2 regions of the Arthrobacter sp. SRS-W-1-2016 genome follow, and region 2 is predicted to be linked to the other one. Evidence: predicted binding sites of a transcription regulator. Region 2 holds the regulator's gene; the other holds the start of a gene.
The links. The regulator HrcA, encoded in region 2, represses chaperone genes, less so after heat shock. The targets are predictions, from matches to a motif close to TTNGCACTCGNNNNNNNCGAGTGCNAA.
Positions count from the first base shown of each region.

Region 1: the regulator HrcA is predicted to act here: its motif matches at 3,450-3,476, upstream of groES (co-chaperone GroES).

Region 1 is NZ_MTPV01000064.1:18,372-40,505, forward strand. It holds gene BMF89_RS16340 (glutamate--cysteine ligase) at 1-459, opposite strand, end outside; gene ykgO (type B 50S ribosomal protein L36) at 656-778, shown strand; gene BMF89_RS16350 (shikimate 5-dehydrogenase) at 829-1,647, shown strand; gene BMF89_RS16355 (class I SAM-dependent methyltransferase) at 1,675-2,913, opposite strand; gene BMF89_RS16360 (hypothetical protein) at 2,991-3,401, shown strand; gene groES (co-chaperone GroES) at 3,622-3,918, shown strand; gene groL (chaperonin GroEL) at 4,004-5,614, shown strand; gene BMF89_RS16375 (acyltransferase family protein) at 5,830-7,923, shown strand; gene guaB (IMP dehydrogenase) at 8,146-9,657, shown strand; gene BMF89_RS16385 (GuaB3 family IMP dehydrogenase-related protein) at 9,804-10,940, shown strand; gene BMF89_RS16390 (glycerol-3-phosphate dehydrogenase/oxidase) at 11,043-12,803, shown strand; gene BMF89_RS16395 (PTS sugar transporter subunit IIA) at 12,843-13,331, shown strand; gene BMF89_RS16400 (SURF1 family protein) at 13,399-14,241, shown strand; gene BMF89_RS16405 (DUF3817 domain-containing protein) at 14,238-14,756, shown strand; gene guaA (glutamine-hydrolyzing GMP synthase) at 14,866-16,470, shown strand; partial or broken gene BMF89_RS16415 (AAA family ATPase) at 16,599-20,750, shown strand; gene BMF89_RS16420 (RcpC/CpaB family pilus assembly protein) at 20,791-21,627, opposite strand; gene BMF89_RS16425 (FmdB family zinc ribbon protein) at 21,730-21,993, opposite strand.
Region 2 is NZ_MTPV01000003.1:6,001-15,660, forward strand. It holds gene lepA (translation elongation factor 4) at 1-1,006, shown strand, start outside; gene hemW (radical SAM family heme chaperone HemW) at 1,085-2,314, shown strand; gene BMF89_RS00415 (DUF4870 domain-containing protein) at 2,369-2,782, opposite strand; gene BMF89_RS00420 (DUF3097 domain-containing protein) at 2,886-3,743, opposite strand; gene hrcA (heat-inducible transcriptional repressor HrcA) at 3,931-4,944, shown strand; gene dnaJ (molecular chaperone DnaJ) at 5,011-6,141, shown strand; gene BMF89_RS00435 (16S rRNA (uracil(1498)-N(3))-methyltransferase) at 6,144-6,920, shown strand; gene BMF89_RS00440 (GerMN domain-containing protein) at 6,934-7,821, opposite strand; gene BMF89_RS00445 (PhoH family protein) at 8,243-9,331, shown strand; gene ybeY (rRNA maturation RNase YbeY) at 9,328-9,660, shown strand, end outside.

The DNA.
Region 1 (22,134 bases), on a different contig from region 2:
CGCCTTGTCCCTCCGGTCGAGGCCGACATGGACGTGGACTCCATAAATGACCATTTGCCGTCCCCACCATTGGGTCCGGTCAATCAGCTTGGCATAGCGCTCTTTGTCCGAGACGGGCTGAAGCTGCGGCGGGCTGAAGGGATGGCTGCCAGCGCAGAAAAGTTCCACGCCCATGGGGTCGGTGACTTCCCTGACAGCCTGCAGCGAGCGGGCCAGGTCTTCCTTGGCTTCCTTGACGGTGTTGCACACGCCCGTGACAAGTTCGACGGTGTTCAGGAGCAGCTCACGTTTGATGTGCGGATGCTCGTCGTCTTCGTTGAGGTCCGGGTGCCGCGATGCGACGCCACGCAGCACCTCGTTTGCGACGGAGACCAGTTCGCCGGTGCGTGCGTTGACGAGCGCGAGTTCCCATTCCACCCCCAGGGTCGACTGCCTGGATGAAGCGAAATCAATCTGCACGTGGGTCCCCTCGGTATTTGCCAAAACGCCCTGAGCAATGCCCGCCGTGGGGCCGTCAGCGGTTGGCTCAAGTCTAATGCAGGGGCGGTACGGTACCGCATGACGGGTACCGCGAGGGAAAAGGAAAGCAAAGCCGCTTGCTAATGAGAATGATTTGCATCTATACTGCAACCCCGAACCCGAGAAGGAGAACCCCATGAAAGTCAGGAATTCGCTGCGTGCCCTCAAGAAGGTTCCCGGCGCGCAAGTGGTGCGTCGGCGAGGCCGCACCTTTGTCATCAACAAGCTGAACCCGCGCTTCAAGGCGCGCCAAGGCTAGCTCCCCGTCTAGGCTGGGCAGAGAACCCGCTACGCGAAGGAAGCCCCGTTATGCCGATCCTCAACAAAGACATGACGCTTTGCATTTCACTCTCTGCCCGGCCGAGCAACAACGGAACGCGTTTCCACAACTTCCTCTACGAGGCGCTCGGCCTGAACTGGATCTACAAAGCCTTCGCTCCCGCTGACCTTCCGAACGCGATCGCCGGCGTGCGCGGCCTGGGCATCCGCGGCTGCGCCGTCTCAATGCCGTACAAGGAAGACGTCATCGCCCTGGTCGACCGCATGGACGCATCGGCCGCGGCTATCGACTCGGTCAACACGATCGTGAACGACGATGGCGTACTCACGGCCTACAACACCGACTACACCGCGATCGCCCAGCTGATCGAGCGCAACGCGATCGACCCGGCGTCGTCCGTGCTGCTCCGCGGTTCCGGCGGCATGGCCAAGGCCACCGCGGCAGCCTTCCGCGACGCCGGATTCTCTCGCGTCACGGTGGTTGCGCGGAACGAGAAGTCCGGACAATCCCTCGCGGCGCTCTACGGCTTCGACTGGCAGGCCGAAGTCGGGGAGTCGACCGCGGACGTGATCGTCAACGTCACGCCGATCGGGATGGCCGACGGACCCGAGTCCGGCTCGCTGTCCTTCCCCGAAGCGGCGGTCGCGGCCGCGCAGGTGGTGTTCGACGTCGTCGCCCTCCCTGCAGAGACGCCGCTCATCAAGGCTGGCCGTGCGGCAGGAAAGACCGTCATCAGCGGCGCCGAGGTGGCCACGATCCAGGCGCTCGAACAGTTCGTGCTCTACACCGGCATCACGCCTACTCCGGAGCAAGTGGCCGCTGCCGAAGAGTTCACGCGAGCCCAGTAAGGCGCCACGGGCCTGGCTTGGCGCAAGCTAGTCGGCCGCTACCGGCTCCACCACAACAGCCACCTTTTCCTCGCCGATCCGCGTGAGGACCAGGGTGGCTGTCTTGTTGCCGCGGCCTTTCGCCGAGCCCTTTCCGGCCGGCAGCAATTGTTTCCGCAGTTCCTCGGGGGTGACGGAGGTACCGCGCTTCTTGATGTCCAGCACACCGATGCCGTTGGCCTTCACCCAGGACTTGAGGGCCTTGACGTTCAACGGCATGACCTCCAGGACTTTGTAGGCGCGGGCGAAAGGGGTCTCCACCAGCTCCGGAGCGCAAATGTAGGCGATGTGTCGGTCCACCAGGTGCCCGCCCAACCGGAGTGCGACGTCGGCCACCAGTCCGGCGCGGATCACCGCGCCGTCCGGTTCATAGAGGTACCCCTCCACAGGTCCGACGCCGGGCACCGGGCCGCCGTCGAAATCTTCGCCGCTGGTGATCTCGGCTGCGCCCTGCGGCCCGAGCACCAGTGCCGCACGGCGGATGCCGGGACGGGCGACGTCGTTGAACCACAGCGTTACTTCGGTGACGTCCCCTCCCACCGAGACCCACTGCGCCTCACAGCCGGCCGGAACCGATTCGTGGGGCATCCCTGGACCCATCTTGACGCCGACCGACTTTCCGGTAGCGGCCAGCGATTCAACGAAGGACAACGGCGGCGAGAACGCCTCCGGATCCCAGATACGTTTCGTCCCCGACGACGACGTCGTGCGGCGCGCCGGATCGAGCCACACGCCGTCGACCCCGTCGAGGGGCACGGACGTAGCGTCAGTGTGCACCACTGACGCATGCGGGAAAGGCATGAGGTTGATGGTGGCGCACGCTGCGGTGGTCTCATCCAGTTCCACGGCGGTGACCTTAATGTCCATCGAGGCCATGGCCATGGAGTCGGCTCCGAGCCCGCAGCCCAGGTCCGCTACGTGCTGCGTGCCCGCCTTGGCGAAACGCTCGGCGTGCCTGGCTGCCACATTGAGCCGGGTGGCCTGCTCCAGGCCGGCTTGGGTGAAGAGCATCTGCCGGGCGAATTCGCCGAACTTGGCCTCGGCCCGGGTGCGGAGCCTGGATTGGGTGAGGACGGCGGCCACGAGCCCGGGGGAGTGGCCGTCCTTGCGCAGGCGGGCGTTGAGGGCCAGCGCTTCGCCGTCGCGGTACGGTCCCAAGGATGCCAGAAGTTCCCAACCCTCCGTTGTCAGCAAGGGGGCAATGTGGTCCTGGGGTGTGTCAGCCATGGGAACTAGCCTAGTGCTCGCCTGTCATACGGGGTGGAGGGGGATCCGGGAGCACTCGGGCGGATAGGGTTGATGCCATGGAAGACAACCCAGTACGCCAGCCTGACGACGCCAATGGTTCTCCCTCTGTCCCCGATAGACGTCCCTTCGCCGGAAATCTTTCCAAGTATGCCCGCCCGGCGCTTATCGTCGGTGCTTTGATTGCTGTTGTCTGCATCGCTCTCTTGATCATTATTTTCTTCCTCGATTCCTTCAACGCAGCTACCTACTCCATGACCGGAAAGAGCGTCCAGGACGCCACTGACGAGGCCCGGGACATCCGGGACACCTATTCCGGTGCGCGCATCGGTGCGATCGTCGGGCTGGTGGTGTTCGGCGTCGTCGCGCTCGCGAGCGGCCTGGTGCTGTACTTGAACCGCGGAACCGCGCCGGCGGAAGAGTACGACGACGGCGAGGATGTCGACTTCGACGACCTCGCCGGGCAATGAGCTTCCGAACCGGAAGCGGCGCTCCGGGCGTTCACCCGTGACGGAATTCTGGCACTCGCCTTGACCGAGTGCTAATGCTTACATAGAGTCTTGATTAGCACTCTCCCTAGGCGGGTGCTAATGCCGCCAGGCACTTACCGGCACCGCGACGACGGTAAGCACGCCACGGCACCCCTGGTTTGATAGTCCATGTACTACCTCACGTAAAGGAGAGATCCGAGTGTCGGTCTCCATTAAGCCTCTCGAGGATCGCATTGTTGTCCGCCCGCTCGAAGCAGAGCAGACCACGGCTTCCGGCCTGGTCATCCCGGACACTGCACAGGAAAAGCCGCAGGAAGGCGAAGTTGTTGCAGTTGGCCCCGGCCGCTTCGATGACAACGGCAACCGGGTTCCGGTCGACGTAACCGTTGGCGACGTCGTCATCTACTCCAAGTACGGCGGAACTGAAGTCAAGACCGGCGGCAACGAATACCTCGTTCTGTCCGCCCGCGACGTTCTGGCGATCGTCGTTAAGTAATTCCCTGGATCCCGCATCGCAGATCACGTCGGACTTTTCCGGTCGAATCAGCGGTGCGGGTTTTCCGTCTTGAAAGGACACAACCATGGCAAAGCAGCTTGCGTTTAACGACGCTGCCCGTCGCTCGCTCGAAGCAGGCATTGACAAGCTCGCCAACACCGTCAAGGTCACCCTTGGCCCGCGTGGCCGCAACGTCGTTCTGGACAAGAAGTGGGGAGCTCCCACCATCACCAACGACGGCGTGACGATCGCCCGCGAAGTCGAACTCGACGACCCGTATGAGAACCTTGGCGCGCAGCTGGCCAAGGAAGTCGCCACCAAGACCAATGACGTCGCAGGCGACGGCACCACCACGGCCACCGTGCTGGCGCAGGCCCTCGTCAAGGAAGGCCTGCGCAACGTTGCCGCTGGAGCCGCCCCCGGCGAAATCAAGCGTGGCATCGAGGTTTCCGTCCAGGCCGTGGCTGCCCGCCTCCTGGAGAACGCCCGCGAAGTAGAAGGCACGCAAGTTGCCAGCGTCGCCGCGATCTCCGCCCAGAGCGATGAGGTTGGCGAGCTCCTCGCCGAGGCTTTCGGCAAGGTCGGCAAGGATGGTGTCATCACCATCGAAGAGTCCTCCACCACGCAGACCGAACTGGTCCTCACCGAGGGCATGCAGTTCGACAAGGGCTACCTGTCCCCGTACTTCGTCACTGACGCGGAACGCCAGGAAGCTGTTCTGGAAGACGCGCTCATCTTGATCAACCAGGGCAAGATCTCCTCGCTGCAGGAATTCCTGCCGCTCCTCGAGAAGGCCCTGCAGGCCGCCAAGCCGCTCTTCATCATTGCTGAGGACATCGACGGCGAAGCGCTGTCCACCCTGATCGTGAACCGTATCCGCGGCACCCTGAACGTCGTCGCCGTCAAGGCACCGGGCTTCGGCGACCGCCGCAAGGCCATGCTGCAGGACATCGCCACACTGACCGGCGCGCAGGTAGTCTCCCCGGAGCTCGGCCTGTCCCTGGACCAGGTTGGCCTCGAGGTCCTCGGCAGTGCCCGCCGCATCACCGTCACCAAGGACAACACCACCATTGTTGACGGCGCCGGCACACCCGAGGACGTCGCAGCACGCGTCGCCCAGATCCGTGCCGAGCTGACCCGCACCGACTCCGACTGGGACCGGGAAAAGCTGCAGGAGAGGCTTGCAAAGCTTGCCGGCGGCATCGGCGTCATCAAGGTCGGCGCAGCCACCGAGGTCGAACTCAAGGAAAAGAAGCACCGTATCGAGGACGCAGTGTCCTCCACGCGTGCTGCCCTTGAAGAAGGCATCGTCTCCGGCGGCGGTTCAGCCCTCATCCACGCCCTCAAGGCACTGGACGAGGACGCTGCCGTCAAGGCACTGGAAGGCGACGCGGCTGCCGCCGTTGGCATCGTCCGGCGCGCCCTGACCCAGCCCCTTCGCTGGATCGCCCAGAACGCTGGCTTCGACGGGTACGTCGTCGTCGCCAAGGTTGCCGAGCTGGAAGACAACCATGGCTTCAACGCGAAGACCGCCGTGTACGAGGACCTGATCGCCGCCGGCGTGATCGACCCCGTCAAGGTCACCCGCTCCGCGCTCCAGAACGCCGCGTCCATCGCAGCCCTGGTTCTCACCACCGAGACCCTGGTTGTCGAGAAGCCGGCCGAAGAAGACGAGCACGCAGGCCACAGCCACTAATCCTGGTTGTCCGACGCAGGAGGCCCGGTCCCGTTCTTGGGGGCCGGGCCTCCTGCGTTTGGCTCCCGGCCACCTTCGTCCCGGCATGGACGAGCCCACAGTTGGCACTCGGTATTCGCCATGTCAACGTCCAGCCAAGCATGACCTAATTGAGTGATGGATGCTTCTCGAATGGATTTTCGATTGGCACTTGTTATTACGAATCAGTAAGATTTATGGTTCGATCTAGGTCATTGAGGGGCATTGTTGTGTCAACTGCGCAAACGACGGCTACTACCAAGGAGCAACGTCGTTCCAGTGGCACCGGGAGAAAGCCGAACTTTCGCCCTGAAATTCAAGGCTTGCGCTCCCTCGCGGTGCTCATGGTGGTTACGTACCACGTGTGGTTCGGCAGGGTTTCCGGTGGCGTAGACGTTTTCCTTCTGGTGTCCGCCTTCTTGATGACATTGCAGTTCACAAACCGCTATGCGCAGCACCGGCCCATGGACCTGCTGAGGCATTGGCTTCACTTGTTCCGGCGGCTGCTTCCGGCAACCGTCGTGGTTCTCCTGGGTACTTTGGCCGCCATCTTCGTGGTCCTCCCCAAAACCCGGTGGGCAGCCCTGGTCGACCAGGTCTGGGCCTCCCTTTTCTACGTCCAGAACTGGCTCCTCCAGCGAGAGGCGGTCAACTACTACGCTGCCGACCGCAGCCAAGCGAGTCCCCTGCAGCATTTCTGGTCCCTCTCGATCCAGGGCCAGGTCTTCATCCTTTGGCCGGTCATTTTCGCGATCGCCGCCTTGGCCTGCAGAAAGTACGCCCTCCGCTACAGGGTCGCCCTGACGTATGTGTTCGGGCTGATCTTCCTGGTGTCGCTCACCTACTCGATCATTGCCACGGCGTCGAACCAGACCACCGCCTACTTTGATACTTTCGCCAGGCTGTGGGAGTTCGCCCTCGGAACACTGGCTGCCCTGGTCCTGCCGATGGTGAAGATCTCGAAGAACGTCCGCGTGGTGATGGGGTGGGTCGGCGTTATCGCCATGCTGAGCTGCGGGATCGTGCTCCAGGTCCAGACGGCGTTCCCTGGCTTCGTGGCACTCTGGCCAACCCTGGCGGCCGCCTGCATCATTGCCGCGGGCCAGACCGGCAGCCGATTCGGAGTGGACCGGATCCTCAGCTCCCGGCCCCTCGTTCGCCTGGGCGACAACTCCTATGCACTGTACTTGTGGCATTGGCCGTTGCTGGTCATCTCCCTCATCTGGACAGGGAAGGACCACGCCGGCTGGCTCTCCGGGACCGTCATCATTGCCACCGCGTTGGTTCTGGCCTTCCTGACGACCAAGTTCGTCGAGAAGCCGTTCAGGGAATGGAAGTGGCCCGAGGTAAACCGGCGACGTGCCGCCGTCGCGATCGTCGCCTGCCTCACTATCGCGATTGTGCCGTTGATCGGTTTCACGGTGCAGCAGAACGTGACCGCCAAAATCGCCATGGACCAAGCCCAAAAGGACAACCCTGGAGCCGCTGCCTTGGTGCCCGGCTACGTCAACGAAGTGAGTCCCAGCGCTGTCCTGCTTCCCACCGCTGAAAAGCTGGCCCAGGACTGGGCAAATCTACCCAGCAAATGCTCGGGAGATCTGGTGCCTTCGTCCAAACTCCTCCAAGGGGTTTGCCTTCAAAACAATCAGCCGGCCGAATCCAGCCGGACCGTTCTGGTGCTCGGCGACTCCCACGCGGAGCAATGGCTGGCCGCGGTGGCTCCGGTGGCCGAACAGGAGCAGTGGCGCACCTACCAGCTGCTGCTCGGCGCATGTCCGTTCACCGTGGATACCTCCGGATTGGACGCACCGTGCAAGGCCTTCAACGACGCCGTCGTCCAGCAGATCGACCAGCATCCACCGAGTGCCGTATTCCTGGTGGGGACGGCGGCATCGCCCTCATCGCCCGATGAAAAGCTGACAGTGGGCCTTGAAGACACAGTGAAGATGCTCACGGGTAAGGGCATCAACGTCATCGCCGTACGGGACAACCCGAGGTTCGATTTCAACATGGCCGATTGCGTCGCGGTCAAAGGTCAACACAGCCCCGACTGCAATCCAAGCGAGGAGCAATTGCTGGCGGCCCAGAACCCGCTCGCGTCCCTTCAGGGGAAGTACCCGGGCTTGTCCATCCTGGATATGACCGATCTGATTTGCAACGGCACGGAATGTCCCGGGGTTGTGGGCAACACGTTTGTCTACTTGGACAACAACCACCTCTCCAAGACCTATGTTGCGAGCATGGCGCCCATGCTCAAGGAAAGGTGGCTGGCCGCCACCGGCTGGAGCTAGGCGCCCGGAGTCAGGGACCCGGACGCCCAGCCGGGTCCGACAACGGGAGCCCCCCCCGGGTGCCGTTGCTCACATTGCCCTCGCGGAATATGGGGATCGGCGGCGAGGTTCTACTATTTATTCAGAACCTTTCTGCACAGGCCAGTCCCGTAATGACGGGCTGGTCATCAGCTGCAACCCCTACCAGAGCAACCCCCCAGAACCAAGGTAAGAGGCGCACTCATGACCCAGCCCCAACACGATCCCTTTGGCTTTGTCGGCCTGACTTACGACGATGTCCTGCTGCTGCCGGGCCACACCAACGTCATTCCCTCAGAAGCTGATACTTCCTCCCGGATCTCCAAGCGGATTTCCGTCCAGACGCCGCTGCTGTCCGCCGCCATGGACACCGTCACCGAGTCCCGCATGGCCATCGCCATGGCCCGCCAGGGCGGACTCGGCGTGATCCACCGCAACCTGTCCATCGAAGACCAGGCCGACCATGTCGACCGCGTCAAGCGCTCCGAGTCCGGGATGATCACCAACCCCTTGACCATCCACCCGGAAGCAACCCTCCAGGAACTGGACGAGCTGTGTTCGCGGTACCGGGTTTCCGGCCTCCCCGTCATCGACCCCGATGGCCGGCTGCTGGGCATCGTCACCAACCGAGACACCCGCTTCGTCCCGGAATCCGACTTCCCGCTGCGGCTGGTCAGCGACGTCATGACCAAGATGCCGCTCATCACCGGGCACGTCGGCATCAGCCGCGAAGAGGCCTCGCACAAGCTGGCCACCAACAAGATCGAGAAGCTGCCCCTCGTTGACGAGCAGGGACGCCTCAAGGGCCTCATCACCACGAAGGACTTCACCAAGGCCGAGCAGTACCCGCTCGCGACGAAGGACGAGGAAGGCCGCCTCCGGGTCGGCGCCGCCATCGGCTTCTTCGGCGACGGCTGGGAACGCGCCATGACGCTGATCGACGCCGGCGTCGACGCACTGTTCGTGGACACCGCCAACGGCCACTCGCAGGGTGTCCTGGACTTGATCACCCGCCTGAAGTCCGATCCCGTGGCCGCGCACGTTGACATCATCGGTGGCCAGGCCGCCACCCGTGAAGGTGCCCAGGCACTGATCGACGCCGGCGCCGACGGCATCAAAGTGGGCGTGGGCCCGGGATCCATCTGCACCACGCGCGTGGTTGCCGGTGTGGGCGTCCCCCAGATCACGGCCATCTATGAGTCCTCGAAGGCGGCCATCCCTGCCGGAGTCCCGCTGATCGCCGACGGCGGCCTGCAGTACTCGGGCGACATCGGCAAAGCCCTCGTGGCCGGTGCCGACACCGTCATGCTGGGCTCCCTGCTGGCCGGCTGCGACGAGTCGCCGGGTGAGCTGATCTTCGTGAACGGCAAGCAGTTCAAGAGCTACCGGGGCATGGGGTCCCTGGGGGCCATGCAGTCCCGCGGCAAGAACACGTCCTACTCGAAGGACCGTTATTTCCAGGCTGACGTTTCCGGCGATGACAAGCTCATTCCGGAAGGCATCGAAGGCCGCGTCGCATATCGCGGCCCGCTCTCCTCGGTGGCGTACCAGCTGGTGGGCGGCCTGCGCCAGACCATGTTCTACACGGGTGCTCCGACCATCGCAGAGCTCAAAGCACGCGGCAAGTTTGTGCGCATCACTGCGGCCGGGCTGAAGGAGTCCCACCCGCACGACATCCAGATGACGGTCGAGGCCCCGAACTACGGTTCGCGCTAGGCGCCATTCTTCCCATAGGCAGTTCAGCGAGCCCGCCACCTCCCTCCAGGAAGGTGGCGGGCTCGGCTGTTTTCGCGGCAGCCCCCGCCGTCATGCTGTACGTCACCCTGCCGGAAGATCGCGGCGCACTGGGATAACCTAGAGCAGTGACTTATGAGATTGAGATTGGCCGTGGCAAGCGTGGGCGTCGTGCCTACTCCCTGGATGACATCGCGATCGTCCCCAACCGCCGGACGCGCGACCCCAAGGACGTCTCCGTCTCATGGCAGATTGATGCCTACAAGTTCGAGATGCCAGTGATCGCCGCACCCATGGACTCTGCGATGTCTCCTGAAACGGCCATCGCACTTGGCCGGCTGGGCGGCCTGGGCGTGCTGGACCTCGAGGGTTTGTGGACGCGCTACGAGGACCCCCAGTCCGTGCTGGACGAGATCTCCGCCCTTGAGGATGAAACGGCCAGCCCGGCGGTCACTCGGCGCATGCAGGAGCTCTACAGGGCTCCCATCCAGCCCGAACTGATCACCACCAGGCTCGCGGAAATCCGGGCCTCGGGCGTGACCGTGGCCGGATCGCTGACGCCGCAGCGCACCCAGGAGCACTATAAAACAGTGGTTGCCGCCGGCGTCGACATTTTTGTCATCCGGGGCACCACCGTCTCGGCCGAACACGTCTCCAAGAACCACGAGCCACTGAACCTCAAGCAGTTCATCTACGAACTCGACGTCCCGGTGATCGTCGGCGGAGCCGCCGGGTACACCCCGGCACTGCACCTCATGCGTACCGGTGCGGCCGGCGTCCTGGTGGGCTTTGGCGGCGGCGCGACGACCACAACGCGCCGTGCGCTCGGCATCCATTCGCCCATGGCATCCGCCATTTCCGACGTCGCCGCAGCCCGCCGCGACTACATGGATGAATCCGGCGGACGATACGTGCACGTGATCGCCGACGGCGGCATGGGCAGTTCGGGTGACATCGTCAAAGCCATCGCCATGGGCGCCGACGCCGTCATGCTCGGCAGCGCCCTGGCACGTGCCGAAGAAGCCCCGGGCAAGGGCTGGCACTGGGGCCAGGAAGCCCACCACCTTGAGCTGCCCCGCGGCGACAGGGTCAACGTCGGCACTGTCGGGCCCCTCGAAGAAGTACTCTTCGGGCCGGGCCACCACACCAACGGAACGTCCAACCTGATCGGAGCGCTTCGCCGTTCCATGGCCACCACCGGCTATTCGGACCTGAAGGAGTTCCAGCGCGTCGACGTCGTCGTCTCGCCGTACTCCGGGCGGTAGCGCCCATTCGGCCGCTTGAGCAGTCGCGCGAAAACCCTGCCCAAGCCCGCGGACAAGAAGTAGTGTGGGGAACTACGGGCTTTGTGCGATGGGAGGCGTCCAATGAGCAGTGTTGCAGATGGTTCGCAAAGGGATGATGCATCCAGCGGTGCATTGAGTCCAGACGCTCGGGCCAGATCCATCGACGTTCTCAAGGGCACCACCGAGCCTGGCAAGGAACTCGACATCCTGATCGTCGGGGGAGGCGTGGTCGGGGCCGGGGCGGCGTTGGACGCCGTGACCCGTGGCTTGTCCGTGGGCATGGTCGAGGCCAGGGACTGGGCTTCCGGCACGTCGTCGAGATCCTCGAAACTGATTCACGGCGGCCTGCGCTATCTGGAAATGCTGGACTTCGCGCTGGTCCAGGAAGCCCTCCAGGAACGCGGACTGCTGATCCAACAGATCGCACCGCACCTCGTCCGGCCGGTCCCGTTCCTCTACCCGCTGACCCGGCGGTTTTGGGAACGCCCGTACGTTGGTGCCGGGATCTTCCTCTACGACACGCTCGGCCTTACCTCCGGCCACAGCCGCGGTGTGCCCATGCACAAACACCTCTTCCGGCGCGGAACACTGAGGGCAGCCCCCAGCCTCAAGAACGATGCCTTCGTCGGTTCCATCCGCTATTACGATGCACAGGTCGACGACGCCAGGCTGGTGGTCAATGTCGTCCGCACCGCGGCACATTACGGAGCGCATGCCGTGAACAGGATGCGCGTGGTGTCGTTCGTGCGCGAGGGCGAACGTGTGGTCGGTGCGAAGGTGGAAAACCAGGAGGACGGCAGCATCATCGAAGTCCGCGCCAAGCAAGTGGTCAACGCCACCGGAGTCTGGACGGACGAGACCCAGGCCATGGTGACGGACCGCGGCCAACTCAAGGTCCGCGCCTCCAAAGGCATCCACCTGGTGGTCCCGCGCGACCGCTTCCAATCCACAGTGGGATTGATACTGAGGACCGAAAAATCCGTGTTGTTCGTCATCCCGTGGGGCCGGCACTGGATCATCGGCACAACGGACACCGACTGGAAGCTCGACAAGGCGCACCCCGCCGCGTCCACAAAGGACATCGACTATGTCCTTGAACACGTCAACCGTGTCTTGAAGCGGCCCCTGACCCGTGAGGATGTCGAGGGAGTCTACGCGGGCCTCCGCCCGCTGCTGGCGGGGGAGAGCGACTCAACGGCGAAACTTTCACGCGAACACGTCGTGGCGCACCCCGTTCCAGGCTTGGTGGTGGTTGCAGGTGGAAAGTTCACCACGTACCGGGTCATGGCGAAGGACGCTGTGGACGAAGCGACCCGGGCCATGGACGAGCGCGTACCGGCGAGCTGCACCGATACCATTCCGCTCCTGGGAGCCGAGGGATTCAAAGCTGCATGGAACCGGCGCGCAAGAACCGCGGATGAAGCCGGAGTGCATGTCGCCAGGGTGGAGCATCTCCTGAACCGCTACGGATCCATGACCCCGGACGTCCTGGCCATCATCAAGGACAACCCCGCCATGGCCGAGCCGCTGCCTGGAGCCGACGACTATTTGGCGGCGGAGGTCGTCTATGCCGCGACCCATGAGGGTGCCCGGCATGTCCATGATGTCCTGACACGACGTACCCGCATCTCGATCGAGTCGTGGGACAGAGGTGTTTCCGCGGTCCCTGTTGTCGCTAAGCTGATGGGAGAGATTCTTGGCTGGAGCGACACGCAGCGGGAAAGCGAAATCAAGCACTACCTGGCCCGGGTGGAAGCTGAACGGCTCAGCCAACAGCAGCCCGACGACGAATCGGCCGATGCTGCGCGCATGGGCGTCGATGACATCGTTCCCCTCCGCTGAGCGGCCTGGGTCGGCTGGGCACACTGGAGGGAAGACGACTTGGCGGAACCACTGGACCCGTATGATGCCGAACTGACAACGCCGGAGACCGTCATCCTTGAAATGGAAGCGGTCGACAAGACAGATGCTGCGGGCCAGCTCGCGGAACGGCTGTACGCGGCCGGGCGCATCACGGACCTTGAGGGCTTCCTCGAAGTCGTCAATTCGCGCGAGCACCAGCTTGCCACCGGACTGCCGGGCGGCATTGGCCTTCCGCACGCCCGCAGCGAGTATGTTTCCCGGGTCTCCATCGCTGTTGGTGTCACGAAGTTCGGTCATTCGCTGGACTTCGGCGCCAGCGACGGACCGGCCACGTTGGTCCTGCTCATCGCTACGCCGGCCAGTTCGTTCTCGGACCACCTGGAAGTCCTCGCGACCTTGGCCCGCTCGCTGTCCAAGGAATCGTTCCGGGAATCCCTCCGGCGCGCCCACGATCCCGAAGTCATCGCCGAACTGATCAACTCCAGCCTGGTGTTCTTCGACCACTGATGTCCTCCCCCTTGGGGGAGGACGGTTCGTTTAGCTGTTCTACAGCTTGACGAAGTACGGTTAAGGGGTGTTGAAAACCGCTCTGAAGCCCCGCTGGATCGCAGGACTTGTCTTCGCGCTCCTGCTCTCCGGGGTGTTTGTGCTGCTCAGCCAGTGGCAGTTCGGCAGATCCACCCAGAGCGACGCCCCGGTTGACAACCCCGCGGTGGAGCAAGTCAAGCCGCTTGCCGGGGTATTGCAGCCTGGAACGTTCTTCCCGGGCACCGCATCGGACCAAATGGTCAGCGCCAAGGGCAGTTACGATCCCGCCAAGCAGGTCCTTGTGGAGGGCCGGCTTCTGGCCGGGCAAAAAGGGTACTGGGTAGTGAATGCGTTCGCTGTCGACGGCGCCCCCGTCCTGCACGGTGTCGCCGCCTCCGCGAAGACCTGGATCCCCGTGGCCCGCGGCTGGGTGGCCGATCCCGCCCAAGCCGGGCCTCCGCCGTCGGGCACTATCGAACTGACCGGGCGGCTCCTGCCGTCCGAGGCGCCGGTGCCAAACGTCGACGCCGGAGCGGGCCGCGCGTCTGCAGTGTCGGTTGCGGAACTCATCAACACGTGGCAAGTCTCAAGCTATCCCGGCTTCGTCGCCGCGACCTCGGAAGTATCGGCTGGCAAGACCCTCGCCCTTCCGACGCAGCTGAAGCCATTGAACATTCCGGCCCAACCCCCCAACCAACAAATCAACTGGCTCAACCTCTTCTACTCCGTGGAATGGGTGGTCTTTGCAGGATTCGCCCTCTACGTCTGGTGGCGCATGGTGGCCGATGACTACCGGCGCACCCTCGAAGACGACGAGGACGAGCCCGACGAGGAATTCCCGTCAGACGATTTGCCAGCAAGTACCAAGCCAGAACAGGTAAAGCCATGATTGAGCCCAAACCGGCCATCCAGCCCGAACAGTCCGGAGAATCTGCCGCCAAGCCAACCGCGGCCAAGAAGCGCCGCTTCGGCGGAACGACTGCCCAGATCCGCTCGGCCTTGAAATTCTACAAAGTCATGGCCTACCTCACCGGTACCATGCTGCTGCTCCTGTGCGCCGAGCTCGTTGCGCGCTATGTGTTCGGCGTGTATCTCTTTGCCGGCGGAACCAACGCAATCACCGGTCAGCCCTTCGGTTTTGGATTCGCGGATGCTGGGTCGAAGGCGGTCCTGGGTGGCGTCAACGTTTCCGTCGGAGTCCTGATCGTCCACGGCTGGATGTACGTGCTGTACCTCATCTCGGACTTCCGCTTGTGGTCGCTCATGCGCTGGCCGTTCATGAAGCTCATCCTGCTCGCCTTGGGTGGCGTTGTCCCTCTCATGTCCTTCATTGTGGAGAAGAAGTTCCACTCGGAGGTAGAGATGGAACTCGCCGCGAATCCGCAGGCGTCCAAGCGCTACTGACGGGCCCGCCACGGCGGGCATTGTGAGATCGCTAACGTCGGGCTGGTTTCCCGGCTTCACGACCGGCTTCAAGGTGCACCGGGGCATCCCGGCAAAGTAGGCTGTTACGGTGACTACTCCCACCGCATCCTTCAGTTCTGAAGCTCAGACTTCCCAGAAGCCGGTGCTGGTTGTTGACTACGGTGCCCAGTACGCGCAGCTGATTGCCCGCCGCGTCCGTGAAGCGAATGTGTACTCGGAAATTGTTCCGCACACGTTCACCACCGAGCAGCTTCTGGCCAAGAACCCGGCAGCGATCATCCTCTCCGGCGGACCTTCCAGCGTTTATGCCGAGGGTGCCCCGAGGGTCGGCGCGGACCTTTTCGAGGCCGGCGTGCCGGTCTTCGGCATTTGCTACGGTTTCCAGGCCATGGCCAACGCGCTCGGAGGCAAAGTCGCGCAAACCGGTTTGCGCGAGTACGGCGCCACCGAGGCCACCACTGTCGGCGAAGCCCGGTCCATCCTTGCCGGCGTTCCTGATTCCCAGAACACCTGGATGAGCCACGGAGACTCGGTTCACGAAGCTCCTGAGGGCTTCGAAGTCCTGGCTACAACTGCGGGCGCACCTGTGGCAGCTTTCGCGAACGAAGAGAAGCATCTCTACGGCGTGCAATGGCACCCGGAAGTAAAGCACTCGGCGCACGGCCAGCAGGTTCTGGAGAACTTCCTGTTCAACGGTGCCGGCCTGAAGCCCAACTGGACCACGGGCAACATCCTCGAAGAGCAAGTGGACCGGATCCGCCGGCAGGTCGGCGATTCCAAAGTCATCTGCGGCCTCTCCGGCGGCGTCGACTCGGCCGTAGCCGCAGCCCTCGTGCAGCGCGCCGTGGGCGATCAGCTGACCTGCGTTTTCGTGGACCACGGGCTGCTGCGCGAAGGTGAAGCCGAACAGGTCGAACGTGACTTCGTTGCCGCAACCGGCGTCAACCTCTATGTCGCCAACGAGCAGGAGCGATTCCTGTCGGCGCTGGCCGGGGTCAGCGACCCCGAGACCAAGCGAAAGATCATCGGCCGCGAGTTCATCCGCGCGTTTGAGGAAGCCGAGCGGGCCATCATCGCCGAGGCCGCGTCCGAAGGCGAGAGCATCAAGTTCCTCGTCCAGGGCACCCTGTACCCGGACGTCGTCGAATCCGGCGGCGGCGAAGGTGCCGCGAACATCAAGAGCCACCACAACGTGGGCGGTCTTCCCGAGGACCTGCAGTTCGAACTTGTTGAACCGCTCCGCGCCCTGTTCAAGGACGAGGTCCGCGCAGTAGGCGCCCAGCTCGGCTTGCCCCAGGAAATCGTCGGACGCCAGCCGTTCCCCGGACCCGGCCTGGGTATCCGCATCGTCGGCGAAGTGAACAAGGAACGGCTCGAGCTGCTTCGCAAGGCGGACGCCATCGCGCGGGCCGAACTCACCGCGGCCGGACTCGATAACGACGTCTGGCAGATGCCTGTCGTACTCCTCGCCGACGTCCGCAGCGTTGGCGTGCAGGGCGACGGCCGCACTTACGGACACCCGATCGTACTGCGCCCGGTTTCCTCCGAGGACGCCATGACCGCCGACTGGTCGAGGCTGCCGTATGACCTCCTCGCCAGGATCTCCAACAGGATCACCAACGAGGTTGACGGGGTCAACCGCGTGGTACTGGACGTTACCAGCAAGCCGCCGGGAACCATCGAGTGGGAATAGCATCCTGAGTGACCGGTCCCTGTTAGAGGGACCGGTCACTTTGTTTTTCCCCTCAAATCAGGGGTAATTTGCCTTTCCATCAGTGTTGCGGTGCGGACTGCCGGTGGATTCCCGCTACCCTCGAAAGTATGCCGATTTGGTCCAAGTCGTCTCGAGCTAGAACAGAAAAGAAGGCAGCGGTGTCAGTAGGTCAAAGCCACGAAGAGAGCTCCGTAGAGCTTCGGAAATGGCTGTCCGGGCTCAAACCCGTGACTGGCGCGGACACCATGCTGCGCTTCGTCAAGACGCCGGAAGGGTCGATAGACCTTAGCAACGGCCACCCATCAGGCCTGGCGCAGCTCCTCGCGGGGCGCCGCACCCGGCTTTCCACCTTGATCCGGGACCGCCAGCAGTATCTTGTTGCCGCCCGGGCTGCCAGGAACCTTCGCTCAAAGATTTTCGAACTGGGAAACGACCGGGGGATCGACGCCGGTTACCTGTCCTGCGGCACGGTCGTGTGGACCTCGGCCGTGGGCGGAAAGCCCCAACGCGTCTCCGCCCCCGTCATGTTGGCCGCCATCTCACTCACGGCGCGGCCGGGCGAAGACGACTACGAGCTGCAACTCACCGAACAAGCGGGCATCAACCCCGCATTGGTCCGGCATTTGAAGACCGTCCATGGCATCGTCTTTGACGTCAATGCCGTGAGCCGTATGGCATACAACACCGCACGACTTGACCCCCTGCCGGTCCTTGACCGTCTTGCCACGCTGGTGCAGCCGATCCACGGTGCCGAGGTCACCCCGAATCTCCTCATCACGACGCTGGCAGATCTGTCCGGGAATTTGGAAGACCCCTGGATCAACGAGAACAGCAGCATCGTTGCATCGCTGTTCGAAGCCGCCAACGGCGGGGACGTGGAACCTGAGCCCATCAAGTCCGGAAGGTTCCCGAACCTCGACGAGCGGGACCCTTCTGAAGAGTCGCTCCTCCTGGATGCGGACTCGGACCAGCAGTACGTCGTGGATGCCGTGCGGGCAGGCGATTCGCTGGTGGTCAGCACCCCGCCAGGCAGCGGCCAGACGCAAACGGCCATCAATGCCATTGGCGCCCTCGTCAACGAGGGCAAATCGGTGCTCGTCGTGGGCGACCGGCGAGCGAGCCTCAACGGTCTGGCGGGCCATTTTGAAGCCCTGGGCCTCGAGTCGATGGTCTTCAGGCCGGGCAACGGTGCCACTCCGCAGCAGCTCAAGGGCCAGCTCGTCAGCGCCATCATCCGCAACGAAAAGTCGCTGGAACCCCAGCTTGCCAACCTGCGCAAGACCTTGACCGAGCACCGGCATGCCCTCATGGACCATGTCGCGTCTTTGCACAACGTACGCCAGCGCTGGGGATGCTCGCCCTACCAGGCCATGCAATCGCTCGCGGAACTGACCGCCATCCAACCCGCTCCCGCCACGACGGTGCGCTTGAAGCGCAGTGTCTTGGACAACATCAAGGACCGGGCTGAGCTGGCTGAAAGATTGCGACGCGCCGCCGAGCTTGGCAGCTTCAGCCGGGCATCGACGTCGAGCCCCTGGTATGGGGCGCGCCTGGTCACCCGCAAGGAGACCGAGGAAGCGCAGCAACTGGCCAGTAGCGCCGCGGAACAACTTCCCCAACTGCGGGAACGGATGAACCAGCTCGCGGAACACTCCGAAATCCGGCTTGGGGCGAACTTCGCCGAATGGGGCGCTCAGCTTGAGCTCCTGATGGCGGTACGGGAAAGCCTGGACAAATTCACCCCGGACATTTTTGACCGGCCGGTCCACGATCTGATTTCGGCTACGGCTACCTCCGCCTGGCGCCGTGAGCGGGGCCTTGAGATGCCCTCGATGCAGCGCTCCCGCTTGCGCCGCGTGGCAAAGGAATATGTGCGCCCGGGTGTCCACATTGCGGATCTGCACAGCTCCTTGGCTCTCGTTCAGGAACAACGGGCCCTGTGGTCCCAGTACGCCACTACCCAGCGTCATCCGGCAGTGCCATCCGGCCTCGCGGATTTGGGCGCCAGCTACCGCGAACTGGACAGGGATCTCCGCCGTCTGGGAGATTGCCTCAAGCACACGGCCGCCGGCGGCGACCTGCACGCGAGCCGTTACGAAGAGCTCGTGGAACGACTTGAGCGCCTTGTCGCCGACACGGGCACCCTGGAAACGCTTCCCGAGCGCACGCTTCTGGTCGAGAACATGCGCGAGCATGGGCTCGCCGAGCTTCTTGCGGACTTGGCCGAACGGGAAGTGCCTGCCGAATCCGTTGCCGCGGAACTGGACCTTGCCTGGTGGCAGTCCGCCCTCGAAGCAATGATCAGCGGCGACGACTACCTCGCGATGTCCGACGGCGATTCCCTTCGCCGGCTTGAAGCCGAGTACCGTCTGGCGGACCACGCGCACATCGCCAGTGGAGCTGCCCGGCTGCGGTGGAGGCTCGCCGAAATGTGGCGGGCCGGAATCGCTGAACATCCCCGCCAATCGGAACTCCTGCGGAACCTGATCAAAGATGGCCGCGTAACCCTCTCGGCGCTGAGCGCCCAGGCACCTGCCCTCGTAGCCCGGCTCGTTCCCGTGTGGTCCATCAGTCCGTACTTGCTAACCAGCCTCCTGCCTGCCGAACAGAAGTTCGATGCGGTGGTGATTCTCGATGCCGAGAGCACGTCCTTGCAGGCTGTGCTGCCTGCCATCGCGCGAGCCCACCAAGTGATTGCCTTCGGCGACGCGAAGATCGGCAACGCCCGCACGTTCAGCGTTGCGGTGGAGCCGCCCATGGCCGGTGCCGCGAGCCAGGACACCGTGGACAGTGCGTTCAGTGCCTTGGCCCGGGTCCTGCCCACGTGGCAGTTGAACTGGGTGTATCGGGCGGTTGACGAGGACCTCGTGCTGCAGTTGAGCAAGAACTACTACGACGGCGGCCTGCGTCGATTGCCGGACGGCCAGTCCGTCACGGGGCTGGACCGCTCGGTGGTGGTTGAATACATCCCGGACGGCACCGGCCTGCCTGGCGCCGACCACGAGGGTGTCGAATCTGTCGCCGCCGAAGTGAACCGCGTAGTTGACCTGGTGTTTCAACACGCCAGTCTCCGGCCGCGGACCTCGCTCGCCGTGGTCACCGCAAGCCTGCGCCATGCCGCAAGGATCGGCGAAGCCATCCGGCTCCAACTTCCCAACTATCCGCTGCTCTCGGGTTTCTTCAACGCCGGCGCGGAGTCCTTCCGTGTGGTGGATCTGGAGCGCGCGCAGGGACTGGTCCGCGACCACATCATTTTCTCGCTGGGCTTCGGGCGCACCCCGCATGGCCGGGCGCTGCACAGTTTCGGCCCCCTGTCCGTCGAAGGCGGGCGAAACAAATTTGCCCTGGCTATGACCCGCTCCCGAAGGTCCATGCACGTCCTGAGCTGCTTCCGTCCGGAAGACCTCGATCTTGACCGGCTGGCCCACGGCGCCGTCGACTTCCATGAACTCCTTGACCGTGAACTGTCGGGGAACTCCGATCTGGGGACTCCGGCCACCAGGGCAGCCGCCAGCGAGCAAGCGCTCGGCGAGGATCCGTTGGTGGCGGATCTGGGCGAGCGGCTCCGAGCCCGGGGAGCGCGCGTGTGGCACCACTATGACGGGGTCCTGGACATCGCCGCGGCGGCCGATCCCGTGCACACGATCGGCCGGGATGACAGCGAAATGCCTACGCCGGTGGCCATTGAATCGGATGGCACGGAACGATACCGCCGCATGAGCGTCAGGGAGCGCAGCAGGCTCCGGCCACAGCTCCTGGAACGCCTTGGCTGGCGCTACATGTCGCTGTGGACCATCGAAGTATTCACGGATCCCTCGTCCTGCGCGGATCGCATTGGATCCTATCTGGGACTCGAGAAGCCTGTGGCGCCATCGTATGGTGATGTCCAGGATGGATTCCTGGACATCGATGTTGAACAATTGGAACTGAATAGCCAGGCGGAACCCTCCGCGGCCAGGTCCAGCGGCGCGCAAGGCGCTGGCTCGGGTCCGGCTATCCCCTAAGGAAACGCAATGGCGGAAAGCAAAAGCACTCATTCCAGGCCGCCCGCGGACACCAGTGCCGGAGCGGCAGACGCTGATACCGAGTTGGCCACGCAGGAGAAGGCAGAAGTGAAGCCCGCACCGGAACGGAAGCCGGCAGGAGAAGGTATTCTGCCCAAGAAAGCTTCCGAGGACGATCCGCGCCGTTGGGGCGATGAATCCAGCTACGACCATGACGCTTGGCTGAAGGAACAAAGGCCCCCGCACTGGGGCTGAATGGACCATCATGGTGGTGACTCTCCGGCGGGGTTTCGCACTACCGGTTACCTGGGGGACTGACGAGGACAAAGAACAGTTTCCCGCGTGTGGAAGCCCCGGCCAGGATTTCGGCCTGTTGCGGATTGGCAGCGACAACCACAAGGCCGTCCGCCTCGCTCGTGCCCAACCATTGGCCGGCCGTGCCTCCCTGTGCGGACGTCCACAAAACCGGGACCGCAGCCGCCAGGAGTTCTGATTTCCTGCCGGGCCCTTCGAACCCGTCGGCCGCGGTGAGCACAACGTTGACCAATTGGCCCGGCGAGATGAGTTGAATAGAAGCGCGATCGGCCATGCGCAGCGGAACGGCCGCCGTCGCGGGTGCGGTGCCGGTCAGCAGGCCGGGTCCCAGGATCTGCGCGTCTGTGGGGATCTGCCCCTTCTGCAGGGGCGAGGCGAGCTGCTTTCCCCTATAGGCAGTGCCGGGGGTGAGCGCCCCGGCTGGGATTCCGGCAGGAAGGACTTCGAGTGGTTTGAGGTCGGAATCAGTCAAACTGGACCCCGCAGGAAGATCCCGCTCGGCGGCCAGGACGATGGCTCGCTGCTCCGAAGCAGGAGTCAATTGATGGACTGCGACCCCGACCGCCACGCATAGCAGGAGTGCCACCACGAGGCGACGGTTGCGGTTCAGCCAGCTAGCGAAGGTGCGGTGCTTGTACTGTCTCTTGGGAGGACCCAAGTGGCCTCCGGCTTTGGAGGGGAAACCCCGAAGGCGGCGGGTGTGGGACGCGGCAATCGGCCCCAGCAGGCTATTGCGTGGAATCGATGAAGGCCTGGTTGGACCGAAGCCAAGCGATGCTGAACCGGGGCCTTGGGAAGCGTTCGGGGTTGCGGGCATGCTGCCACGCTAACCGGGCACTAAGGCGCATGGCAGGGCCTTACTGAGCTATGTGGAAACGGCGAGCTATGTGGAAAACCGGGGGCAACTGGAACCCAGGAATCAGCTCGCGGCAGCCGCAGGAACGGACGCCGGAGCCGGAGATGCGGCAGGTGCCGCGGGAGCGGCCGAAACAGTACTTCCCTTGGAGTCCCGGGAGTCGGTGCGGTAGAAGCCCGATCCCTTGAAAACAACGCCCACGCTGTTGAACTTCTTGCGCAACGATCCTTGGCACTCAGGGCAGTCGGACAGGGAGCTGTCCGTGAAAGCCTGAACGATGTCAAAGGCATGTCCGCAGTCTTTGCAGGCATAGGCGTAAGTGGGCACTGGTGATCCTCCTCCGGGACGAACTGCAGGTCCTGTGCTGCCGGGGCGGATTGTTCCGTCCATTAGCAGTCCCAGGGCCTGAGTGCCAATTCTATCATCCGGCGTCGGGACCGGTACTACGGAATGTGGCGAAGCAGACAG
Region 2 (9,660 bases):
GGTCGGCGACACGGTGACCAACCTCGCCAAGCCCGCTTCGGAATCCCTTGCAGGCTACGCCGATGCCAAGCCCATGGTCTTCTCCGGCTTGTACCCCTTGGACGGCACGGACTATCCCGTGCTCAGGGATGCCCTCGAGAAGCTGATGCTCAACGACGCAGCGCTGGTGTATGAACCGGAGACGTCTGCCGCCCTGGGCTTCGGTTTCCGCGTGGGCTTCCTTGGCCTGCTGCACCTGGAAATCACCCGTGAGCGCCTTGAGCGCGAGTACAACCTCGACCTCATCTCCACTGCTCCCAACGTTGAATATGAGGTCACGCTGGAGGACAAGCGGGTCCTGCACGTCACCAACCCGAGCGAATACCCCACCGGCAAAATCGCCGAAGTCCGCGAACCGATGGTGTCGGCCACCATCCTGGCGCCCAATGAGTTTGTGGGCGCCATCATGGAACTGTGCCAGAGCCGCCGCGGCGTTATGGGCGGCATGGACTACCTCTCCGAGGATCGCGTGGAAATCCGGTACCGCTTGCCGCTGGCCGAGATCGTCTTCGACTTCTTCGACATCCTCAAGTCCAAGACCCGTGGCTACGGTTCGCTGGACTGGAAGGCCGACGGCGAGCAGGTCGCCGACCTGGTCAAGGTGGACATCATGCTCCAGGGCGAGCAGGTTGACGCTTTCAGCGCCATCACCCACCGCGACAAGGCTTACGCCTACGGCGTCATGATGACGGGCAAGTTGCGCGAGCTCATTCCCCGCCAGCAGTTCGAGGTGCCCATCCAGGCAGCCATCGGCTCGCGAATCATTGCCCGTGAGAGCATCCGCGCCATCCGCAAGGACGTCCTTGCCAAGTGCTACGGCGGTGACATCACCCGTAAGCGCAAACTTCTGGAAAAGCAGAAGGAAGGCAAGAAGCGCATGAAGATGGTGGGCCGGGTGGAAGTTCCACAGGAAGCGTTCATCGCAGCCCTGACCACCGACGAATCCAAGGACAAGGCCAGGAAGTAATGGGGCTGTTCGCCCGGAACACTGCGGGACCGGCGCACGCTGTAGCGGTGCGCACAGGACAGCCACGAGGGGAAGTCTGTGCCTAGCGTTCTTCCCCTCGGGGATCCGGCACCTGCGGACGGCCTTTTGCCGCCGCAAGTGCTTGACGGCGTCGATTCACGGAAGTTTGGACTCTACGTCCACATACCCTTCTGTGCCGTGCGTTGCGGTTATTGCGATTTCAACACCTACACGGCCACGGAGCTTGGCGGCGGCGCTTCCCAGGACGCCTACGCTGCTACTGCCATTTCGGAAGTGGAGTTCGCCGTCCGGGCCATGGACGGCTCCGGGTTGCCGCAGCGCCCCCTGAGCACCGTGTTCTTCGGCGGCGGCACCCCGACCCTGCTCCCTGCTGAAGATCTGGCACTCATCCTGACGGCCGCCGTCGGGCGCTGGGGCCTGGAACCGGGAGCCGAAGTCACCACTGAAGCCAACCCGGACTCCGTGACGCCGGAGTCCCTCCGGCTGCTCGCCGACGCCGGCTTTACGCGGATTTCCTTCGGCATGCAGTCGGCGGTCCCTCATGTGCTCAAAGTCCTGGACCGCACGCACACACCGAGCCGGGTCCCCTTGGTGGTCCAGTGGGCGCGCGACGCCGGCCTTGCCGTGAGCCTCGACCTTATCTACGGCACTCCCGGTGAGTCCATGGCTGATTGGCAGGCGTCCCTGGAGACCGCCTTGTCCTACGCCCCGGACCACATCAGCGCCTATGCGCTGATTGTGGAAGAAGGCACCAAGCTGGCCGCACAGATCCGGCGCGGAGAAGTTCCCGGGATCGACGACGACGACCACGCCGCCAAGTACGAACTCGCCGACCAGCTGATCAGCGCCGCAGGGCTGGACTGGTACGAGGTCAGCAACTGGTCCCGCACTCCCGAACAGGCGTGCAAACACAACCTTGCCTACTGGCGGGGAGACGATTGGTGGGGCATCGGGCCCGGTGCGCATTCCCACATGGGCGGCGTCCGCTGGTGGAACGTCAAGCACCCCACCGCCTATGCCAACAGGCTTGGTAGCGGGGCCTCACCGGCCGCTGGACGCGAAACGCTCGACGCCGGAACCCGGGAAGTGGAACGCATCATGCTGGAGGCGCGGCTCGGCACCGGGCTTCAAGTCGACGCGCTCGACAAAGTGGGCCGTCACGCCGTCGCAGGCCTCATTGCCGACGGCCTGGTTGAACCCGCAGCGGCCTTCCAAGGACGGCTGGTCCTGACCCTCAAGGGCCGGCTGCTCGCAGATGCCGTGGTCCGCCGGATCCTTCCGGACTAGCGTCCGGCGCGGACGGCGGGCGCGCGAACCGTCATAGGCACCCGCGAAGAGCGGCTACTTGATCCAGCGCAGGTTGAAGCGGTAGCGGTGCGGCTGTCCGTGGTTGACGCGGATTCCAGCGGACACCGAGAAGCAGGTCACCGCGACCCAGATTCCCGTGGCAAGGACCGCGAACAGGTTTCCCACCACCGGGAGCAAGACGAGAATGTTGGCGAGCACCGCGGCAATCGTCGGCGGCAAAGTGAAGTTGAGGGCTTCCTTTGATTCCTGGGCCGTGAACGGACCACGTTCGCGGAAAATCAGGTAGATCAGGAGCGACGGAACACATCCAAGGATCCCGCCGAAGTGCGCCAGGGTTGCCCATTGCCGGTCTTCCGACGCGGTCAAGGGCAGCGCGTTGGCAGGAACGCCGCGGTACTGGGACTGGCCCGAGGCGCCGTCCCGATCGTCAGGAGCGTTGTCTGCCACAGTTTCTTCCTTCGAGTATCTATAGGTGCGGTGTTGCTGTCCCAGAATACTTGCTCGGCACGGGATCGGACGACCACGTCCGGGCCCGGAGGCATCCAAACCATCATGCGACGGTCAGGAAATCGATCACTTCCTCCACGCGACCCAGCAAAGACGCTTCCAGGTCGGCGTAGCTATGGACGGCGCCCAGAAGCCTCTGCCAACCCAGTCCCACGTCTTCGGCCGTCTCGTGCGGCCAACCGAACGACCTGAGGATGCCGGTCTTCCAATCCGTGCCGCGCGCTACGGTCGGCCATTGTTCGATCCCCAGCACCTTGGGCCGGATTGCCTGCCAGACGTCCACATACGGGTGACCGACGATCAGGACGTTTCCTTTGGCGCCCGGCAACGTCATGGCGTCGGCAGCGATGCGCGACTCCTTCGAATCCGGCACCAGGTGATCCACCAGGATTCCGAGCCGGCGGCCAGGGCCGGGGGAGAAGGCGGCGATGGCCGCCTTGAGATCGTCCACGCCGTGCAAGGGCTCGACGACGATGCCCTCCACCCGCAGATCGTCTCCCCAGACCTTTTCCACAAGCTCGGCGTCGTGCTTGCCTTCCACCCAGATCCGGCTTGCCTTGGCGACCTGGGCCCGCTGGCCGGCCACCCGGACGGAACCCGACGCCGTCCTGCCCGGTTGCGACGCGCCCTTTGCGGCCGCCGCGCGCGGCATCGGCGGGAGGAGCTTCACCGCTTGCCCTTCCAGCAGGAATCCGAAACCAAGCCGGAACGATTTCGCTTTTCCCCGCCGGTCCTCAAGCACCACGATGTGCATGCCTCCGGACTTCTCCACCCTGGTCACGGCCCCGACCCAACCGGACTGCACGTCCTCGAGCACCATTCCGCGTTCAACGGGCACTTCAGGCAGTTGCCGCTTGGCCGGCGAGGAGAGGTCTTGCGGGCCCCAATTGTCGTAAGACACGGTCTTCACACCACTTTGCGCTAAGGGATCGGTCACGGTCCTTGGCATTCCGCCGGACCGCGCGGGCATCATGTTCGCCGCGAGCGGTACCAATGCTAACAACGAGGTGGCTCATACTAGACTTGTTAGCACTTGGGCATGTTGAGTGCTAACTGTAGAAGTACCGGTTGTTGAATGGAGGTGGGCAGTGAGCGAACCACGCAAGCTTGAAGTGTTACGCGCCATCGTGGAGGACTACGTTCACTCCCGCGAGCCTGTCGGCTCCAAAGCCTTGGTCGAACGGCACCATCTGGGAGTGTCGAGCGCCACCATCCGCAATGACATGGCCCTCTTGGAAGAGGAAGGCCTCATTGCGGCACCGCACACCAGTGCAGGCCGCATCCCCACGGACAAGGGCTACCGCCTGTTCGTGGACCGCATTTCCGAGGTCAAGCCGCTGTCGGCTGCGGAGCGCCGGGCCATCCACTCGTTGCTTGAGGGCCCCGACGACGTCGAGGACATCCTGGAGCGCACGGTCCGGCTCCTGTCCCAACTGACCAACCAGGTCGCCGTCGTCCAGTATCCGCACCTGAGCCGCGCACGCGTCCGGCACATCGAGTTTGTCCTTTTGGCACCGCGCCAGGTCCTGGTAGTGCTGATCGCGGATTCGGGCAAAGTGGAACAAGGCGTTGTGCACGCAGCTGCGGACACTGCCGACGAAGAGCTCATGACGTTGCGCGCGCGATTCCTTGGAAGCATTGCGGGCTCACAGCTCGACCTCATGCCCCAAGTCCTTCCCTCGGTGGTGGCCTTGTGCCCGCCGGCGCTCCGGAACCTTGCAGGCGCCCTTGCCCACGGTCTCCAAAGGCTCGCCGACCGGAGCCGCGATGAACGCATGGTCATGGCCGGCACGGCCAACCTGGCCCGCTCCAACGTGGACTTCCCCCTGAGCATCGGCCCTGTCCTCGAAGCGCTCGAGGAGCAGGTGGTCATGTTGCGGCTGCTGTCGGACATGGCGGAAGACCCCCGGGGAGTCACGGTGAGCATCGGCCGCGAAAACCCCTATGACGGCCTCTCCGAGGCTTCGGTGGTTGCCACGGGCTACGGTCCGGGCAGCAGCGCCAAGATCGGCATTCTTGGACCCACCCGCATGGACTACCCCAACACCATGGCGGCCGTCCGTGCCGTCGCACGCTACCTTTCCCGCATTCTGGGCGGTTGACGGCTTCGGCTGGAACCGCCCCGCAAGAAACGCAGTGTACCCGTAATAAAGGAAGAGATACCGACTTTGAGCAGTCACTATGACGTTCTGGGCGTCTCGTCGGAAGCAACCGGCGAGGAGATCAAGAAGGCCTACCGCAAGCTTGCACGTAAGCTCCACCCCGATGTGAACCCCGGGGCCGGCGCTGCGGAGGAATTCAAAGCCGTGACCCACGCTTACGAGGTCCTCTCCGACCCCCAGAAGCGCCGCGTCTACGACGCCACAGGCAACGAGAACGGGACGGACAACGGTTTCGGCGGCGGCTACGCAGGCCAGGGATTCGCGTTCCAGGACATCTTCGACACCTTCTTCGGCGGAGGAGGTGGCGGCATGCAGGGGCCCGCATCACGTATGCGTCGCGGGCAGGACGCCCTCATCAGTGTGCGCATCGACTTGCGCGAGGCTGTCTTCGGCGTCAACAAGAAGCTTGAGGTGGACACTGCTGTCATCTGCCCCACGTGCGAGGGCTCATGCTGCCGCGCGGGCACCCACCCGGAGCGCTGCGACATCTGCGGCGGCTCGGGCCAGGTCCAGCGGGCCGTGCGCTCGATCCTCGGCCAGGTCATGACCGCGGCACCGTGTGGATCGTGCGAAGGTTTCGGCTCGATCATCAAGGATCCTTGCAATGAATGCAACGGCCAGGGCCGCATCCGCAGCCGCCGTTCGCTGACCGTCAAGGTGCCGGGCGGCGTCGCCACCGGAACCCGCATCCAGCTGTCGTCGCAAGGCGAAGCAGGTCCTGCGGGCGGGCCTCCCGGCGACCTCTACGTGGAGATCCGGGTAAACAGCGATTCCACCTACCTTCGTGAAGGCGACGACCTTCATGCAACGCTCAGTGTTCCCATGACCGCCGCGGCATTGGGCACGGAACTGCAGCTTGAGACCTTCGACGGCCCCCAGGAGATCGACGTCAAGTCCGGCACCCAGTCCGGCGAAGTCATCACCCTTCGCGGGCTGGGCGTCACCCACCTGCGCGGCTACGGCAGGGGAGACCTCAAGGTGCACCTGCATGTGGAGACGCCCGGCAAGCTAGACGCCGCCCAGGAAGAGCTGCTCCGCCAACTGGCCAAATTGCGCGGAGAGCAGTTCACCGAGGGCAAGCTCGTGGCCAGCGGCGGTATGTTCGCGAAGCTGCGGGACAAGCTCGGTAACCTGTAGCGGTGAGCAACCCCGTATTCTTCACCGCTGCCGGAACCTTGGACGGACTCGGCACCGGTGACACTTTCGTGCTCGACGGCGCCGAAGCCAGGCACGCTGTCACGGTCAAGCGCCTGGAAATCGGCGAAGCGGTCGACATCGCCGACGGTGCGGGTAAGCGGCTCACGGGCACCGTGGCCGGATCCGGGCAGGGTACCTTGACCGTCCTTGCCTCCGCCGTCCAGGAGGAAGGCCGCCCGGCCGTGCGGCTTGTGCTGGTCCAGGCGCTGGCGAAGGGCGACCGTGACGAGCTTGCCGTCGAGACGGCAACGGAACTCGGTATTGACGCCGTCGTGCCTTGGCAGGCCGAGCGTTCGATCGTCCGCTGGAAGGGCGACCGGGCTGCCAAAGCCCACGCGAAGTGGCAATCCGTCGCCACCGCGGCCGCCAAGCAAGCGCGGCGCGCGTGGATTCCCGAGGTGCGTGCCGCCGTCGACGGCTCCGGGCTGGCTGCGGCGGTAGCCGCGGCTGACCTGGCGATCATCCTTCACGAGGACGCGAAACGTCCCTTGCGCGACGTCCTGGAGAATTGGCGCGGCGGGATTTCCGGCGAGGACACCGACGCGGGGCGGGAAGTCCTGCTCATCGTCGGCCCGGAGGGCGGCATTTCACCGCGCGAAGTGACCAAGCTCAGCGACGTCGGCGCCGTCACCGCACTCTTGGGCCACCACGTGCTTCGCTCGTCGACGGCGGGTCCTGCCGCCGTCGTACTGGCCAGCGACATTCTAGGGCGCTGGTAGGAAGACCCCTCGATCAGCGGACGTTGAAGGAGCGGGTATCCGTCGGGACGTCGGCGTCGTTGGGACCGACCAAGGAGACCCGCAATTCATAGCGGCCGGCTCCGAGCCCCACGGTGAGGCTGAAGACGCCACCCTGTCCCGGTACGGTCGAAGCGGTGGTCTGCCCGGCCAAGTAGGACGATTTGTCGCCGTTTGAGTTCTCCCGAAGGATTTGCCAGTGCAGTTTCTTCGAGGGGTCCGTGCTCCGACCATTGAACTTGACCGGACCGGCAGGCAAGGTCAGGTCCTCCTGCGGGTCGATGATCCATACGGGTGCCACCACGGTGGCGTCGCGGACCATGGGGTCGCCGAGCTTGACCTGCCCGAACGCCATATAGTCTGTGTGCCCGTCCACCAGGATGGCCACTTTGATCTGCTGTCCGGCATCGATGAGGCCTGAGCTCGCTGCCGCGGCAGTGGCGGTATAGACGAGTTGCTGGATCGCCCGCTGCGCCATCCCGCCGTCGAGATTGGAATTGAACGCGTCACGGGAAACATCCACCGTGACAACGTTCTTACCGGAAATCGTGGTCGCCAGGCTGCTCGGATTCTGCCACGGCGTGAAGTAGTCGTGATCCAACGGCTTCTGGGACATCATGATCCGCAGGGCTGTGGTGATGGGGTTCTCGTTGCCCGGGTTGTCACGGAATTCGCGGTACAGGAACGTGTCCGTGTCGCTGCGGCCGATCCAATACACAGGGATCTTGTTCGAGGCCTGCGTCGTTTCGAGCGGAGCATTGCTGTCGGGGGCTGCCTGCAGGGCGACTGTCGGAGTGGGGACCGGCGTCGTGGAACCCTGTCCCGTGCGATCTGCGATGCAACCCGACAGGAACATGGCAGCCGTCAAGGCGGTCACAAGCATGGCGGAACGTTTCCGGATGCGAGTGCCGTGTGGAGTGACGGCTGGCCTGGTGATGGTGGATTCCTGCTCGTGTTCTGCCGCTGTGGTGCGGGGGAGTCGTGCGCCCGGTTTCGGGCACAGGGGCATTTTTGCCCATGAATCAGCTTGTCATAGTCCCGCGGACGCCGGTTGGCGTTTCGATACTCCGACGGCGAACTGCAATCCGATTGATACGAGGTCGATGCCGAGTTGATACCAAAGCGCACGGATCCGCCGCCCTGCAGCCCCGACGGGCACGGCCCGGAACCATCCGGGAGACTGGCTGGCGTAGGATTGAAAGCAATCCGAGGCCCGCGATCCTGCGCCCATCCAGCACACGGACATCGGAGAAAATCGATGGACATCACCAAGCCGGAGGAGCACAGGCCGCAAGGCCAGCACTATGACAGAATCATTGAACGGGCGGCCCAAGGCCGGCAGCGTTGACACAGGTCCGGCCGAGTTCCCGCACTCTGTCCCGGGCGCCCGGACGGAAGTTGTCATCTTCGACAACTCGGATCAGATGGTTCAGACCCTTGGCAGCCATGACGAGGCGTTGCGCTACATCGAAGCCCAGTTCCCCGGTGTCGACTTTCATGTGCGTGGCAACGAGCTCTCCTTCAGCGGCCCGTCAAGCGATGTTCCCCGGATCATGCGCCTCCTGGAAGAAGTCCGCGGCCTGGTCGGCAAGGGGACGGTCATCACACCGGACGTCCTCCAACAGCTCGTCTCCTTGTTGCGCAGCCAGTCGCTGCAGAACCCCGTGGAAATCCTGACCCACAACATTTTTTCGAGCCGCGGGCGCACCATCCGCCCCAAAACGCTGAACCAGAAAAACTATGTCGACGCCATCGACGACAACACCGTGATCTTCGGGATCGGCCCGGCGGGCACCGGCAAGACGTACCTGGCGATGGCAAAAGCCGTTCAGGCTTTGCAGCTCAAGGAAGTCAGCCGGATCATCCTCACGAGGCCTGCCGTCGAGGCAGGGGAACGCCTCGGCTTCCTGCCGGGAACGCTGAGCGACAAGATCGACCCGTACCTCCGTCCTTTGTACGATGCCCTGCACGACATGATGGACCCGGAATCGATCCCGCGGCTCATGGCGGCCGGGACCATTGAGGTGGCACCGCTTGCCTACATGCGCGGCCGCACGCTCAACGACGCGTTCATCATCCTCGATGAGGCCCAGAACACCACCGCAGAGCAGATGAAGATGTTCCTGACCCGCCTGGGCTTCGGCTCGAAGATGGTCGTGACGGGCGATATCACCCAGGTGGACCTGCCTTTCGGCGCCACGTCCGGGCTGCGCATCGTCCAGGAAATCCTCAACGGGATCGATGGCGTGAACTTTACGATGCTCGACGCGTCCGACGTCGTCAGGCACCGGCTCGTTGCCGACATCGTGTCCGCCTACAGCATCTGGGATGAAAAGCACCGGGTGCGTGCCCAGCACACGCCCATCCACGACAAACGGGGAGAACACCGATGAGCATCGAGGTCAACAACGAGTCCGGCGTCCAGGTGGACGAGGCACAATTGGTGACGCTTTCACGCTTCATCTTCGAGCGGCTCTACATTCACCCCCAGGCCGAACTCTCCATCCTTTTGGTGGACGAACCCGCCATGGAAAAACTCCACATCGAGCTCATGGACGAACCCGGCGCCACCGATGTCCTGTCTGTTCCGATGGACGAGCTGACGCCGGGGACACCGGGCAAGCCGGCCCCGCAGGGCATGCTGGGCGACATCGCCATCTGCCCGCAAGTGGCCGAGGTCCAAGCGCGCAACGCCGGTCATTCAACGCAGGATGAAATGCTC